3 regions of the Micromonospora maris AB-18-032 genome follow, and region 2 is predicted to be linked to each of the others. Evidence: riboswitches for the same ligand, from Rfam matches in the RefSeq annotation. Region 2 holds a riboswitch; each other region holds the start of a gene.
What was found. Region 2 has a riboswitch for S-adenosylmethionine ahead of VAB18032_RS11685 (aminotransferase class V-fold PLP-dependent enzyme). Riboswitches for the same ligand answer to the same signal wherever they lie in the genome.
Positions count from the first base shown of each region.

Region 1 (5,059 bases), 1.5 Mb from region 2:
CCGGCGCGTGCCCACCCCCGGCCCCCTCGGTGTGGTACGAGTGGATGGCCCGCCCGCCGATCGCCCGCAGCGTGTCCGCGACGAACCCGGCCTCGTTGAGGGTGTCGGTGTGGATGGACACCTGCACGCCCGAGGCGTCCGCGACCCGCAGGCAGGCGTCGATGGCGGCCGGGGTGGTGCCCCAGTCCTCGTGCAGCTTGAACCCGCCAGCCCCGGCCCGCAGCTGCTCCCACAGCGCCTCGGTGGAGACCGTGTTGCCCTTGCCGAGCAGCAGCACGTTGACCGGGAACGTGTCGAGGGCCTCGTGCATCCGGGCCAGGTGCCAGGCGTTCGGGGTGACGGTGGTGGCGCGGGTGCCCTCGGCCGGCCCGGTGCCACCGCCGACCAGGGTGGTGACCCCGCCGGCGAGGGCCTCGGTGACGATCTGCGGGCAGATGAAGTGCACGTGGGTGTCGACCGCCCCGGCGGTGAGGATGCGGCCGTTGCCGGCGATGACCTCGGTGGCCGGGCCGATCACCAGGTCGGGGTGCACCCCGTCCATGGTGTCCGGGTTGCCGGCCCGGCCCAGCGCCACGATCCGTCCGTCGCGCAGCCCCACATCGGCCTTGACCACACCCCAGTGGTCGAGCACCACAGCACCGGTGATGACGGTGTCCAGCGCGCCCTCGGCCCGGGTGGCCCGGGACTGACCCATCGACTCGCGGATCACCTTGCCGCCACCGAAGACCGCCTCGTCGCCGCCGACGCAGTGGTCGTGTTCGACCTGGATGAGCAGGTTCGTGTCGGCCAACCGGATCCGGTCACCCGTGGTCGGCCCGTACAGCGCGGCGTAGCGGTTCCGCTCGACGATGCTCATGCCGCTCCTCCCGGCTCGGCGTCCAGTGCCCCGCCGCACTCGCCGCGCAGGCCGGGCACGATCCGGGCACCGGCCAACGGCACCAGGTCGACACTGCGGCTCACCCCCGGTTCGAAACGCACCGAGGTGCCCGCCGGTACGGCCAGCCGCTGCCCCCAGGCGATGTCCCGGTCGAAGTCCAGCGCGGGGTTGGCCTCGGCGAAGTGGTAGTGCGAGCCGACCTGCACCGGCCGGTCGCCGGTGTTGACCACCAGCAGCGTGGTCACCGGCCGCCCGGCGTTGATCTCCACCGGGTCGGCGGCCAGCAGGATCTCCCCCGGGATCACGGGATCGGGTGGTGCACCGTCACCAACTTGGTGCCGTCCGGGAACGTCGCCTCCACCTGCACCTCCCCCAGCAGCTCGGGGATGCCGTCCTGGACGTCCTCGCGGGTCAGCACGGTACGGCCGGCGGACATCAGGTCGACCACGGAGCGCCCGTCGCGGGCACCTTCGAGCAGGAAGGCGGTGATCACCGCGACGGCTTCGGGATAGTTCAGGCGCAGGCCGCGTTCGCGGCGGCGCCGGGCGACGTCGGCCGCCACGTGGACGAGCAGACGATCCTGCTCATGGGGAGTGAGATACAAGGGTGGCTCCCGGTGGGTGTCCGCGCCCGTCGACCGCCGGCTGCGACGCCTCGACGCGCCGTCCCACGGTTCGGGGCTCGCCCGTCGGGTCCCGCCACGTGTGCGGGCCTCGGGAGTTCCACCCTCCCGGCCCACCTGGCGAGGCACCGACGGTGTCTTCTCGGATGCGGACCGCACCGCCCACCGCTGAGCCGACCGTAAGGGATCACGCGGATGGTGGCAATGGGCGGCCCACATCGCGGCCCAGGCTGCTCGTGTCGACCGGCCCTGGCCCGTACGTCAGCCGCCGCCCCACCGGCGGGCTCCACGTCACGGTGCGCCTACCTGCCGCACCACCGGAGATGACCAGAGCGTGAGGGCCGTCATATCGAGTGGACGCCGACCCGTCCCCTGCTGCTAGCCTCGGCCGCAGGTCATGAGTGCCAGCGTGAAGCCCCGGCTTGCTGGCCGGCAACCCTCGTCCGCGCAGGGGTGCCCCGGGTGAGGACCAGGCACCGGTGCAACCACCGGTGCAAGCGTGGCCTGGTTTCCAGGTCATCACGACCTTGAGGGAGACCCATGTCGTACCGCAGTCGATCCGCTCCCGTGGCGGCCTGCCTCGATCTGACCCAACGTCGCCACGTCGACATGATGCGGGTCTGCAGCGCCGCGTGTAGCTGACCGCGTCGCTGCCGGTCGCCGAGCCTGCGGGCCTCGGGTGACCTGATCAACTCCCCCTCTGCCATCGGTTCATCCCAGCGGTCCGTCGCACGACGGACCGTCGGTGCGGCACGTCCGTGCCCGCCGTCGTTCATCCAGGAGACACCTGTGCGAATCGTTCCTGCCCTGACCCGGGCCGCCGCTGTCGGCGTCGCCGCAGTCCTCACCGCCGTCACGCTTACCGCCTGCGGTTCGGACTCGGCCGGCGAGGCCGACAACCCGTACAACCTGCTCCAGCCGGGGGTGCTGCGGGCCGGCACGCTCACCGACGCGCCGCCGAACGTGTACCTCAAGGACGGCAAGTTCACCGGCTTCGACAACGATCTGCTGGTCGCCGCCGCCGACAAGCTCGGGCTGAAGGTCGAGTTCGTCGGCACCGACTTCTCCGGCCTGCTCGCCCAGGTCAACAACCGCAAGTTCGACATCGGCAGTTCCTCGATCACCATCACCGAGGCGCGGAAGAAGACAGTCGACTTCGGCAACGGCTACGACTTCGGCTACCTCGGTCTCAACGTGCCCGCCGGCTCGACCCTGAGCAGCTTCGACGAGCTGGCCGGCAAGCGGGTGGTGGTCGTGCAGGGCACCGTCCAGGACGACTACGCCACCACCAAGGGCCTCGACCCGGTACGGGTGCCCGACTACAACAGCGCGCTCAACCAGCTCAAGGCGGGCACCGCGGACGCCTGGATCTCCCCGGCCGAGATCGGTGAGAAGACCGCCGCCGACAGCGGCGGCAAGATCACCGTGGCGGCGAAGGAACTCAGCCCGGCCCCGACGGCGTACGCCTTCGCCAAGGGCAACGACGCGCTGCGCGAGGCGCTGAACAAGGCCCTCGACGAGGTCATCGCCGACGGCACCTGGACCCGGCTCAACGAGCAGTACTACCCGGGTCGGGCGATCCCGGCCGACTTCGCTCCCGGCAGCGGCACCGTGACCGTCCCGTCGGCGGCCCCCTCGGCCGCTTCCTGACCGGTACGACCAGCTAGCAGGGCGGAGGTTGACCCGTGGATCCGTTGCGCACCCTGTGGGAGACGTTCTTCGACTGGGAGTCGATGCGCGAGGCGCTACCCGAAATGATCACTGTCGGGTTGCCGAACACGCTGATCCTGGCGGTCACCGCCGCCCTGCTCGGCTCGGCGCTGGGCATCGTGCTGGCCGTCGCGGGCATCTCGCGAACCCGCTGGCTGCGGTGGCCGGCACGGGTCTACACCGACGTCTTCCGGGGCCTGCCGGCCGCGGCGACGATCCTGCTGATCGGGGTCGGCCTGGCCCCGCTCGGCATGCAGGTGTGGGGGCCCAACCCGTACCCGCTGGGCATCCTGGCGCTGTCGCTGATCGCGTCGGCGTACATCGGGGAGATCTTCCGCTCCGGCATCCAGTCGGTGGAGGCCACCCAGCTGGAGGCGGCCCGCGCGCTCGGCTTCTCCTGGGGCGAGGCGATGCGCCGGGTGATCATTCCGCAGGGCATCCGGCGGATCCTGCCGGCCTGGGTGAACCAGCTGATCGCCCTGATCAAGGACTCCAGCCTGGTCTACTTCCTCGGCCTGCTGGCCAGCCAGCGGGAACTGTTCCGGATCGGGCAGGACTACGCCGCCAACACCGGCAACCAGTCGGCGCTGCTGCTGGCCGGGCTCTTCTACCTGGCGCTGACGGTCCCGCTGACCCACGTCGTCAACTGGATCGACAGGCGACTGCGGCACGGCCGACCGGCCACCGGCCCGGCCGACGACGACCCCGACGACCTAGACCTGGCGCTGCCCGGCGCCGCCGGAGGGAACCAACGATGAGCGACTCGGTCAGCCTGAGCCTGCGCGACGTGCACCTGGCCTTCGGGCGTCACCAGGTGCTGCGCGGGGTGGACCTGGACGTGGCCCGGGGGGCGACCGCCTGCGTGATCGGCCCCTCCGGGTCGGGCAAGTCCACCCTGCTGCGGACCGTCAACCGGCTGCTCGAACCGGACCGCGGCGACGTGCTGCTGGACGGACGCAGTGTGCTGCGCGACGACCCGGACGCCCTGCGGCAGCGGGTCGGCATGGTCTTCCAGCAGTTCAACCTCTTCCCGCACATGAGCGTGCTCCGCAACATCACCCTCGCGCTGCGGCGCATCCGCAAGCTCGGCGAGGACGAGGCGGCAGCGGTGGCCCGCGAACACCTGGACCGGGTGGGGCTGGCCGCCAAGGCCGACGCCCGCCCGGCACACCTGTCCGGTGGCCAGCAGCAACGTGTCGCCATCGCCCGCGCACTGGCCATGCAGCCGCAGGTGATGCTCTTCGACGAGGCCACCTCGGCGCTGGATCCGGAGCTGGTCAAGGGTGTCCTGGCGTTGATGGCGGACCTGTCGGCGCAGGGCATGACCATGGTCGTGGTGACCCACGAGATGGGTTTCGCCCGGGAGGTCGCCGACACGGTCGCGTTCATGGACGCCGGGGTGGTGCTGGAGGCCGGACCGCCGGCCGCGATCTTCGAAGCGGCGCAGCACCCGCGCCTGCGCCGCTTCCTCTCCCAGGTGCTCTGATCCCAAGTGCTCTGATCCCAGGTGCTCTGATCCCAAGGTGCTCTGAGCAGCCCGGGGGCCGTCGTCACTGCCCCGTCGGCAGCTGCCCGTCGAACTCAGGGCAACGCTTCATGGTGTAGTCCGACACCGGCGGCATCGCCGTCTTGAGCCCCTCGGTGGTCTGGCCGACGCGGGCCCACGCCGCCGGGTCCTCGGGCATGCTCTTGCCGGAGGCGTCGATGACCGCGGCGTAGAACTCGCCGAGCGTCGTCACGTCGGACTTGATCTCGGCTGGTGCCGCCGCCTTCAACTCCTTCAGCCGGGTACGGGCCTGATCCAGCTCGGCCTTGCCCGCGCTCTCGGTGAACAGCGGGTCCATCGAGGT
Region 1 covers NC_015434.1:4,018,323-4,023,381, forward strand. Annotated here, with positions in the region: gene VAB18032_RS17760 (urease subunit alpha) at 1-856, opposite strand, end outside; gene VAB18032_RS17765 (urease subunit beta) at 853-1,182, opposite strand; gene VAB18032_RS17770 (urease subunit gamma) at 1,179-1,481, opposite strand; SAM riboswitch class IV at 1,893-2,005, shown strand; gene VAB18032_RS17780 (ABC transporter substrate-binding protein) at 2,289-3,149, shown strand; gene VAB18032_RS17785 (amino acid ABC transporter permease) at 3,185-3,967, shown strand; gene VAB18032_RS17790 (amino acid ABC transporter ATP-binding protein) at 3,964-4,695, shown strand; gene VAB18032_RS17795 (hypothetical protein) at 4,760-5,059, opposite strand, start outside.
Region 1: it holds a riboswitch for S-adenosylmethionine, as region 2 does, so the genes downstream of both, VAB18032_RS17780 (ABC transporter substrate-binding protein) here and VAB18032_RS11685 (aminotransferase class V-fold PLP-dependent enzyme) in region 2, are expected to answer to the same signal.

Region 2 (5,059 bases):
CCGGGCGATGGCGACTCGCTGCTGCTGACCGCCGGAGATCTGCCAGGTGCGGCGCTTTGCCACGTCGTGCAGCCCGACCCGGTTGAGGAGCGCGTCGACGCCATCGGTGGGCTGCCCGGCGTACCGCAGTGCCAACTCGATGTTGCCGCCGACGGTTTTCCACGGGAAGAGCCGGGGCTGCTGAAAAACCAGGCCGGCGCTGCGCCCTGGGATCGGTGGTACGCCGTCGGTCAGGACCGTGCCGGTGGTGGGCTGCTCGAAGCCGGCGATCAGCCGCAGCAGTGTGCTCTTGCCGCACCCGGACGCGCCGACCAGGACGAGGAACTCGCCCGGCGGCACTGTCAGGTCGATGGGACCGAGGGCGACGACTTCGCCGTATCTGTGCTCGACGTCGGTGACGGTGATCGCCGCGGTGTGGCCGGATTCAGCCGAGGGCATCGGGCAGTCCTACGGTATAGATCGCTGCCTGTACGGTCGCCAGGTCTGGCACAGCGTCGATCTTCTGCTGGTCCTTGAGGAACTGTGCGGCGCTGACGAGATTGTCAGCGAGTTTGCCCTTGGCCGCGGAGGTGCCCAGCCATTCGGGGCTGGCCAGGTCCTCGGGCTTGAGGAAGACGCCCTGCGAGAGTTGCCGCTGCGCTTCCTCCGGGCTGAGGTTGAGTTCGGCGCCGACCGACTTCGCTGCCGCGGCGGGGTCGTCGTGGATCAGGTTCAGGGCCTGGGACTGGGCCTTGCGCCAGGCGTCGACTGCGGCAGGGTGCGCCTCAACGAAGTCCGTGGCGACGACGCCGAGGTCCAGTGTGGGCTTGCCGGCGGTGGCGAGTTCGCGACTGGTGATCAGCACCGTACCGGTCTTGCGGAGTTCATCCAGTGATGGCAACCAGGAGTAGGCCGCGTCCAGGTCGCCCCGGGTCCAGGCGGCCTGGATGTCCTGGGGCTCCAGGTCGACGATGGTGAGCTCTGATTCCTTGACGCCGGCTCGATCCAGGGCGGCCAGCAGGCTGTAGTGGGCGGTGGAGGCGAAGGGGGTCCCTACCTTCTTGCCGCGCAGGCCGGTGATGTCGGTGACGCCGGCGCCGTTGCGGGCCACCAACGCCTCGTTGTCGCCGGCCACGTCGAGGACGAAGGCGACCTGATACGGAATGTTCAGCGGCGCGGAGAGACCGCGCGCCACCGGACTCGACCCGATCGCCGCGATGTCGACGCTGCCGGCGACGAAGGCGGTGTTGATGCTCGCGCCGGAGTCGAACTTGGTCCAGGTGATCTGGTAGTCGGGTAGCGCATTCTCAAGCAGTCTCTGGTTCTTCACGATGAGGTCGCCGCTGGGGAAGGCCTGGTAGGCGATCCGGATGGTCTTGCGGCCCGGATCGCCGCCGCTGGCGGCACCGTCGCCGCAGGCACTCAACAGCAGGGACACGGCTGCCAGCAGACCGAGTGTCTTGCGCATCTGTTGTCTCCTAGATCTGGCCCCGCCACGGGATGAGCCGGTTTTCGGCGGTCCGTAGCAGGGCGTCGATGATGAGGCCGGACAGGCCAATGGCGAAGAGGCCGAGAATGACGACGTCGGTCTGGGAGTAGCGCTGGGCGTCGCGGACCATGCCACCGATGCCGGGTACGCCGTTGATCGTCTCGGCGGCGACCACCGAGGAGTACGCGACCCCCACCGCGATCCGGATGCCGGTGAATATCTCCGGTAATGCGTGGGGGAGCACCACGTCGCGGATCACGTGAACACGACCGGCGCCCAGCGCCCGCGCGGCCTCGACCAGACCGGTCGGTGCGGAGTGGACGGCTGCGGCGGTCGCGACCGCCACGGGCGGCAACGCGGCGATGGAGAGCAACCAGAGCTTGGGCGTCTCGTCGATGCCGAACCAGATGATGAAGAGGCTGAAGTAGGCAAGCGGCGGAAGGGCGCGGACGAAGGTGACGACCGGTTCGATCACTACCCGGAACCCGCTGACAGTTCCCATCACGACACCGAGGAGCACCCCACCGGCGATGCCGATGATGGAGCCGATCAGGATGCGCCGCAGGCTGACGCCGAGGTGTTCGATGAGCAGATGCCCGCTGTAGCCGCGGATGCCGTCGTGGGTGGTCGACGTCTGGACCAGTTGGTGCCACACCGCGCCGGGTGAGGGGATGAAGGTCGGATTGCCGGTGGTCCGGGCGGCGACTTCCCAGAGCCCGTAGAGCACGACGAGGGCGAGGAGCCGAAGCAGGATCCGACGGCGGCGCCAGCCACGGGGTGCCAGAGCCCTCCGGGCGGCCGTCGATGCACCGATCGAGGTTTCCGCGGTGGGTGACGCGGAGACTGTGGTGGTCACCCACTTTTCCTATAGTGAAAGTAGGTAATGGGCAAGCGGAGATCACAGGGCGGGACGGCCGGCTGCGTACCCACGCTGTTTCGTAGTCATGGACCACGTCGGCCTTTGGCTGTCCCGCCCAGCTGTTGTCGATGCCGAGGAGCGTGTCAGGGCGGGTGGCGAAGACCCCCTGAGCGTGGTGGCCGCCCGGTCGGCGAGAGAGGTGCTCGTTCTCCGGCGCGTGTAGCCCGTGGGGGGACTCCTGGCCGCGCTCCTCCGACTCGAGCATCCGAGCGACGTCGTCCAGGGCGAGACCGAGGCTGGTGAGGCGGCTGATGTGCAGCGCGAGAATGAGATGACGGGCGATTATCGGTCAGGGAAATGCCGAAACGTGGTTGGTGAAGGTTGTGGCGACAACCAACGACCCGCCGGCCGTCGAGGTCGCGGCCGGCGTCACGATAGACGCAAGAACGTGCCACCTGTTCGGAAGCCCAGCGACCAGGATGCCGATCATCGCGCCAACGAACACGGGCACCAGAATGAAGATGACCAGATGTTCCGCCACGTCGACAACAAGGAATGCTGCCGCCGAAGAAGGGGCGTCCGGCTCGTCTCGGATGACGAAGTAGGACGGTGCGCCGAGCCGCCTGCGTTCCTGCCAGTGGCTTTCCATTGCTACCGCAAAGTGCGGCACACACCGTGCTGCGCAGGCATAACCTGGCACCGCGGGCCGCTCGACTGGCGTATGCGATCCCCGACGGCACGCTGGTCTCGATCGACCGGGGCGCCGAGCGCCCGCTATCCACGATGAAACTGGCATTGTCGTCGTGACCGCCTGGACCGACACGGCGATAACAACCATCCATGTGACGTCAGTGGGAACAAAGGACACTCGACTATGGTCACGTTCGATGTGCGCGCCAGGCAGATGTGCACGCCGGAGTGGCTTATCACTGCCGTGCGGCGCGCGGCAGCTATCTGTACCTGCACCGGGTCGGATAGTGCGCGAAGCGTACTGGCGGCAAGGCCGGTCCGTATGGCAATATCGGCGGCGGTCATGAGTGTCAGCGTCAAGGCCCCGGCCTGCTGGCCGGCAACCCTCGTGCGTCCGCGGTGGGGTGCCTCCGGGTGAGGACCAGGCCGCCGGCGTCCGCCGGAGAGGCAAGCGCGGACCCGTGCGGGTCCACCGTCATGAAGGACCAGTGTGCCCACGATCGCTCCTGTGGTGCTCGGCGCGGATCTGCCTGTCCGTCTCTCCGACGGCACCACCGTCACGTACGCCAACCTCGACTACGCCGCTACCGCACCGTGCCTCGCTGCCGCCGCCGATGCGGTCAATGAACTCCTGCCCTGGTACGCCAGTGTGCATCGGGGTGCCGGCGCGGCGTCACGTCGCTGCACCCTGGCGTACGAGCAGTCCCGCCAGACCGTGGCGGATTTCCTCGACATCCGGCCCGACGACCACGTGATCTTCACCCGGAACACCACCGACGCGATGAACCTGCTCGCCCGGGCACTGCCATCCCACACCACCGTGGTGACCTGGGCGGGCGAGCACCATGCGAACCTCTTGCCCTGGCCGCGGGTGCACTGCCTGCCGGTGCCCGCGGACCTGCCGGCGGTGGTGTCCGGGCTCACCCGCGCACTGGCCGACCTGCGCAGCGCCGGCCCCGTGCTGGTAGCGGTCACCGGCGCGTCCAACGTCACCGGAGAGGTCTGGCCGATAGCCGAACTCGCCGAGATCGCGCACCGGCACGGCGCGCGGATCGCCGTCGACGCCGCCCAGTTGGCCCCGCACCGTCCGGTCTCCATGACCGACGCCGGCATCGACTACCTGGCGCTGTCCGGGCACAAGCTGTACGCGCCGTTCGGCGCAGGAGTGTTGGCCGGCCGGGCCGACTGGCTCGACGCCGCCGCCCCGTATCTCGCCGGCGGCGGGGCCACCAGGCACGTCGGTGACGAGGCGGCCGAGGTGCAGTGGCATGTTGGTCCCGCTCGGCATGAGGCCGGCACACCGAATTTGCTGGGCGCGGTCGCGCTCGCCGCCGCCTGCGCCACGCTCGCCGCCTCGCCGGCCGTGCTGGCGCACGAACAGGATCTGCTGAAGCGGTTGCGCGACGGGCTCGCGGCCTTGCCCGGGGTGGCAGAGCTGCGGACGTTCGACGTCGGTCACGACCGGGTCGGCATCGTCAGCTTCGCCGTCGCCGAGCAGCGAGCAACGGAGGTCGCCCACCGGCTCGCCGCTGATCACGGTATCGGCGTGCGCGACGGGTTGTTCTGCGCCCACCCGCTCGCCCGGAAACTGCTGACCGACGCGGCCGAGCGGCTCGGCTGCCCGACCGACAGGTACGCGATCCGGGCCAGCATCGGCATCGGTACGACCGTCGCGCACGTCGACCGGCTTCTGCGCGGGTTGCGGGAGATCGTGACGTCGAGTCGGGCGGCAGCGCGTCGCTGAACCGGCGAGCCTTCTATCAGGGGGCGTGCCGGCTCCGATGACCTCGAAAGGGGGCAGTTGGTAGAGATCGCGGGCGTCGGCCCACAGGTTCGCAAAAGCCGGTCAAGCCCCGTTCACTGATCTTGCCGAGCGGATTGTCGAGCAGGTCGGACCGGGCGGGCGTGGGCCACAACCACTCGTTACGGGCCCGGGCGGCATGATCGCTCGGGCCCGGGTGGCAGCAGGCACCGTGCGAGTGCCCTTACGGCTGCGCGGAGCCGGTCGCCGCCGCCGTCGGCGATGGTTCGGCGGACCAGTT
Region 2 covers NC_015434.1:2,557,091-2,562,149, forward strand. Annotated here, with positions in the region: gene VAB18032_RS11665 (ABC transporter ATP-binding protein) at 1-438, opposite strand, end outside; gene VAB18032_RS11670 (taurine ABC transporter substrate-binding protein) at 425-1,447, opposite strand; gene VAB18032_RS11675 (ABC transporter permease) at 1,458-2,324, opposite strand; gene VAB18032_RS31660 (hypothetical protein) at 2,677-2,976, opposite strand; SAM riboswitch class IV at 3,357-3,477, shown strand; gene VAB18032_RS11685 (aminotransferase class V-fold PLP-dependent enzyme) at 3,526-4,761, shown strand; gene VAB18032_RS11690 (TetR/AcrR family transcriptional regulator) at 4,941-5,059, opposite strand, start outside.

Region 3 (5,059 bases), 3.1 Mb from region 2:
GCAGCCTGGTCTCCTTCGCCACCTCCGGCGGGTTGAACTTCACCCTGTTCACCATCTTCGTGTCCGCGTCGTTCCTGCTGGTCGTGGTGGTGGCGCTGTTCTGCGGCGACACGGTGGCCAGTGAGGCGAGCTGGGGCAGCCTGCGTTACCTGCTGGCGATTCCGGTGCCGCGGGCCCGGCTGCTGACGATCAAGCTGTTGGTCGCGTTGACCTACTCGGGGTTGGCGCTGGTGCTGCTCGCCGGCACGGCCCTGCTCATCGGCACCCTCCGGTACGGCTGGTCGCCACTGCGCAGCACGGTCGCCGCCCAGTTGGAGCCGGGCGAGGGCCTGCTGCGGCTGCTCGCCGTCCTCGGCTACCTCGCGGTGGTGCTGCTGGTCGTCGCCGGTCTGGCGTTCCTGCTCTCGGTGATCACGGACGCCGCACTCGGTGCGGTGGGTGGTGCGGTCCTGCTGTGGATCCTGTCCAGCATTCTGGACCAGATCACCGCGCTCGGCGCGATCCGGTCCTTCCTACCCACCCACTACAGCACTGCCTGGCTGGGGCTGCTCTCCACACCGGTGCAGACCGACGACATCGTCCGTGGTGCCGTCTCCGCGATCTGCTACGCCACCGCTTTCTGGGGGCTGGCCTTCTGGCGCTTCACCCGCAAGGACGTCGTCTCGTAGCCCGGCCGCGCCGCAGGCTCCTGGTCGGTGCGCCCTGTATCAGGACGTCGTCGCACCAGGAGCTCGCGGCGGGTCAGTGCTGCGGTGGGACCGTGGTCGGGGCGAGGGGGGTGGCGGGCGGCAGTGCCGAGGTGGGGGGCTGCTTCTTCCAGGCGCTCACGCCGACCCGGTTGGTGTTGCCGAGATCGATCGGCCCTTCGACGGCGACCTCCTGCGTCGGCTCTCCCTCCGCCGGGGCGACCTCCAGCCGCTGCGCGTTGGTGGCGACCACGGTCGGGTCGTCGACCAGGTTGCGCCAGAGCACCGCTGCGCCCGCGGCTTCGCCGGGCGCCAGCGTCAGGGGTCGGGGCGGGTCGTCGAAGCCCGAAGTGATCCCTCTGGCCCCGGCGATCACCCTGACTTTGATCGGGTTGTCGTCGCTGTCCAGCAGCCGGAGCTGCGGATAGCCGTGCAGCCGGTACGGGCGGCTGCCGCAGTTGACAAGTTCCAGGCCCATCGCCCGCAGGCCCATCGCCGCGCTCACCCCGAGGGAGTTGATCCGTACCCCCTCGGCCGGGCAGGGGCCCGGTGCGGTGGTGCCGGCGGTCGGCGGCGTACCTGTCGACGGGGTGGCGACCGGTGGTGGGGCGTCGGTCGCGCCGGCGGTGGTGTCGCCGGCGTCGGGGGTCGAGGCGCACCCGGCGAGCAGGGCCAGCGTCGCGAGCGCCCCGACCGACCGACGATACGGCCGGGTCCGGCGCTTGGTGGCCGTTGCTGGAGTTGTCCTACGTATCCCGCACATCGGGACATCGTCACATCGCCCGATACCGCGCGTGGCCCCGACGTCCCGGATTCGTGATCGAGGAGCACACCCGCCCCAATAAGGGGATTCCCGTCGCGCGAGCCTTCCGCGAACCGGTTGGACGCTGAGTGACGGGACAGCGCCCGGAAGTTCCAGCCGCTAGCATGGCTTGGGAGCGTTCCCACAGTCAGAGATTGCATCGACAACAATCTATACATCTCGCATTCTGGATCCCCCATCGGATCTACTACGGAGGTATCCGAATGCGTATCGACCGGTTCGGCGGGCCGGCACTGTCCCTGTTCCGCATGGTTGTCGGCCTGCTCTTTCTCTGTCACGGCCTGGCCTCGTTGTTCGGCGTCTTCGGCGGTAACCGGGGCACCGGTGAACCTGTGCCGCTCGGCCAGTGGCCGGGCTGGTGGGCCGCACTGATCCAGGCGCTCTGTGGTGCGCTGGTGCTGGTCGGCCTCTTCACCCGACCCGCGGCGCTGCTGGCATCGGGCTCGATGGCGTACGCGTACTTCGTGGTCCACCAGCCCGAGGCGCTGCTGCCGCTGCGCAACCACGGCGAGCTGTCCGTGATGTTCTGCTGGTCGTTCCTGCTGATCGCGATCCTCGGTCCGGGAAGCTGGGCGCTGGACAACCTGCTCGGTCAGCGCGGCGGGCGGGAACTCGCCCTCGACGCAGAAGCACGCAGCTCCGTGCCGGCCTGACCCTCCGTGCGAGAGTCGCGATCATGCTCGGACCTGGATCGAGTGGTCATCCGGCGGCGCTGATGCCACTCGATCCAGGAATGGGTGTGACCTGCGGAGCAATCCGCGATCTCGCTCACAAGCTGGGACAGTCAGGCGACGGCCCCGGCGCTACTGCCTAGAATCGGCAGCACAACTGCATACCTCATCCAGAGGGGCTGAGGGATACGGCCCGACGACGCCCCGGCAACCACCTCGCGCGCTCATCGTTGAGCGTCCGGCGGGGCAGGTGCCAATTCCGTCCCCGCCGCAGAGTGCGATGCGGGGAAAGATGAGAGGACTTCGACATGACGTCGACGCTCGCCCCCTCCGGCATCAACACCGCCACCAGCCCGGCCCGCGCTCTGGTCTGTCGCGCCTGTTCGGCCCGCTACCCCCTCGCCGCCCAGCACGCCTGTTACGAGTGTTTCGGCCCGCTGGAGGTCGACTACGACCCGGCTGCCCTCGCCGCCGTCACCCGGGAGCAGATCGAGGCCGGGCCGCGCAACATCTGGCGGTACGCCGCCCTGCTGCCCGCCGGTCAGGACCCGACCACCCGGGTCACCCTGGAACCGGGGTTCACCCCACTTGTCGCCGCCGACCGGCTCGCCGCCGAGTTGGGCATCACCGCCCCGCTGTGGGTCAAGGACGACAGCGCCAACCCCACCCACTCGTTCAAGGACCGCGTGGTGTCGGTGGCGCTGACCGCCGCCCGGGCGCTCGGCTTCTCCCGGTTCGCCTGCGCCTCCACCGGCAACCTGGCCAACTCGGTCGCCGCGCACGCGGCCCGGGTCGGCGTCCCCTCGGTGGTCTTCATCCCCAGCGACCTGGAACAGGGCAAGGTGGTGACCACCGCCGTCTACGGCGGCGAACTGGTCGCCATCGACGGCTCCTACGACGACGTGAACCGGCTCTGCGGTGAACTGGTGGAGACCGACGAGTTCGAGGACACCGCCTTCGTCAACGTCAATGTCCGGCCGTACTACGCGGAGGGTTCCAAGACGCTCGGCTACGAGGTGGCCGAACAACTCGGTTGGCGGATTCCCGCCCAGGTGGTCGTCCCGATGGCCTCCGGTGAACTGCTCACCAAGATTGACAAGGCATTCACCGAACTGGTCGAGATCGGGCTGGTCGAGGCGCCCGCGGGCGGTTGGAAGGTGTTCGGCGCGCAGTCGGCCGGCTGCAACCCGATCGCCACCGCCCTGCACGCCGACAGCGACGTCATCACTCCGGTCAAGCCGACCGGTATCGCCAAGTCGCTCAACATCGGCGACCCGGCCGCCGGTCTGTACGCGCTGGAGGCGGTACGTCGCACCGGCGGCTGGATGGAGTACGCCGACGACGACGAGATCCGCGCCGGAGTGCGGCTGTTGGCGCGTACCACAGGGGTTTTCGCCGAGACGGCCGGTGGCGTGACCGTGGCGGTGCTGCGCAAGCTGGTCGAGTCCGGCCGGTTGGATCCGACCGCCGAGACGGTGGTGTTCAACACCGGCGAAGGGCTCAAGACCCTCGACGCGGTGGCCGGCGAGGTGGGGCCGACCCATCGGATCAAGCCGTCGTTGCGGGCCGCCCGCGATGCCGGCCTGCTCGGCTGAGTTGACCATCGGGCACATGATCAGCGGAAATGCTGTGACCAGCGGTAAATGATCAAGCGGGATCGCCGGTGATCGAAGTGGATTCACGTTTCTTCAGAAATGCGGAAAACACGCCGACGAGGACTTGACGGCAAGAACCGCACAGCGGAAGATGCTCCGTGCGGGAGGGCGTATCGCCGTAGACTTTCAGTCTGTACGACCCAACGCCGGAGGCGTTGTGCGATCGACCCTCCCGACCAGCGTCCGAACGGGCCAGCGAGAAATTCGCTGGCCCGTTCGTCTTTCCCTCACGCAGGCTGCCGACATGACCCTCACCATCGCGCCCTTCGGTGCCGGCGACGACACCGCCATCGAGCAGGCGTACGAGATCGACACCGCCGCCTGGGCGGTGGACGTGCCCGACCTGCCCAGCTGCCGGCAACGGTTCTTCGGCATGATCCGGCACCCGATGCCCGGCGACGTGGCGGTGCACCTGCTGGCCCACCTAGACGGTGCGCCCGTCGGCTATCTGCTGCTCGACCTGCCGCAGTTGGACAACACCGAGAACGCCTCCGCCGATCTGGTCGTGCATCCGGCGTACCGTCGCCGGGGGGTGGGGCGCGCGCTGCTCGACCGGGGCCTCGACGTGCTGCGCGAGCGGGGACGCGTGCGGGTGAGCACGATGAGCGCCGCGCACCTGCCCGGCCAGCCGGACCGCCCCTCGCCGGCAACCGCCTTCGCGACCACCGTCGGCGCGACGGACGCCCTGGTCGACGTGCGGCGGCGACTCGACACCCGCCACCTCGACCAGGCGCGGCTCGACGCGCTGCTGGCCGAGGCGCGGGCCCGGACGGCCGGGTACGAGCTGCTGTTCTGGCAGGGCGGTACGCCGGAGGAACACCTCGCCGACGTGGCGTACCTGGACGGTCGGTTGCTTGCTGACGCGCCGATGGGTGATCTCGCCTGGGAGCCGGAGCAGATCGACGCCGAGCGGGTGCGCGGCACCGACCGGGCGCTGGCGGCCCGCGGCCGGCGGCGCTACCACGCGGGCGTACGCCATCAGGCGACCGGGCGGCTTGTCGCGTGGACGTTGCTGGACGTCGGCGCATCCACCGGCTGGCACGCCTTCCAGCAGATCACCATCGTGGACCCCGAGCACCGTGGGCATCGACTCGGCCTGCTCGCCAAGATCGAAAACCTGCGTCACCTGCTCGCCCACGAGCCGGCCGTCCAGGCCATCGACACCTTCAACGCGGACAGCAACGAGCACATGATCGCGATCAATGAGCAACTCGGCTTCCAGGT
Region 3 covers NC_015434.1:6,161,704-6,166,762, reverse strand. Annotated here, with positions in the region: gene VAB18032_RS27350 (ABC transporter permease) at 1-668, shown strand, start outside; gene VAB18032_RS27345 (DUF4232 domain-containing protein) at 742-1,449, opposite strand; gene VAB18032_RS27340 (DoxX family protein) at 1,713-2,162, shown strand; SAM riboswitch class I at 2,344-2,479, shown strand; gene thrC (threonine synthase) at 2,489-3,775, shown strand; gene VAB18032_RS27330 (GNAT family N-acetyltransferase) at 4,080-5,059, shown strand, end outside.
Region 3: it holds a riboswitch for S-adenosylmethionine, as region 2 does, so the genes downstream of both, thrC (threonine synthase) here and VAB18032_RS11685 (aminotransferase class V-fold PLP-dependent enzyme) in region 2, are expected to answer to the same signal.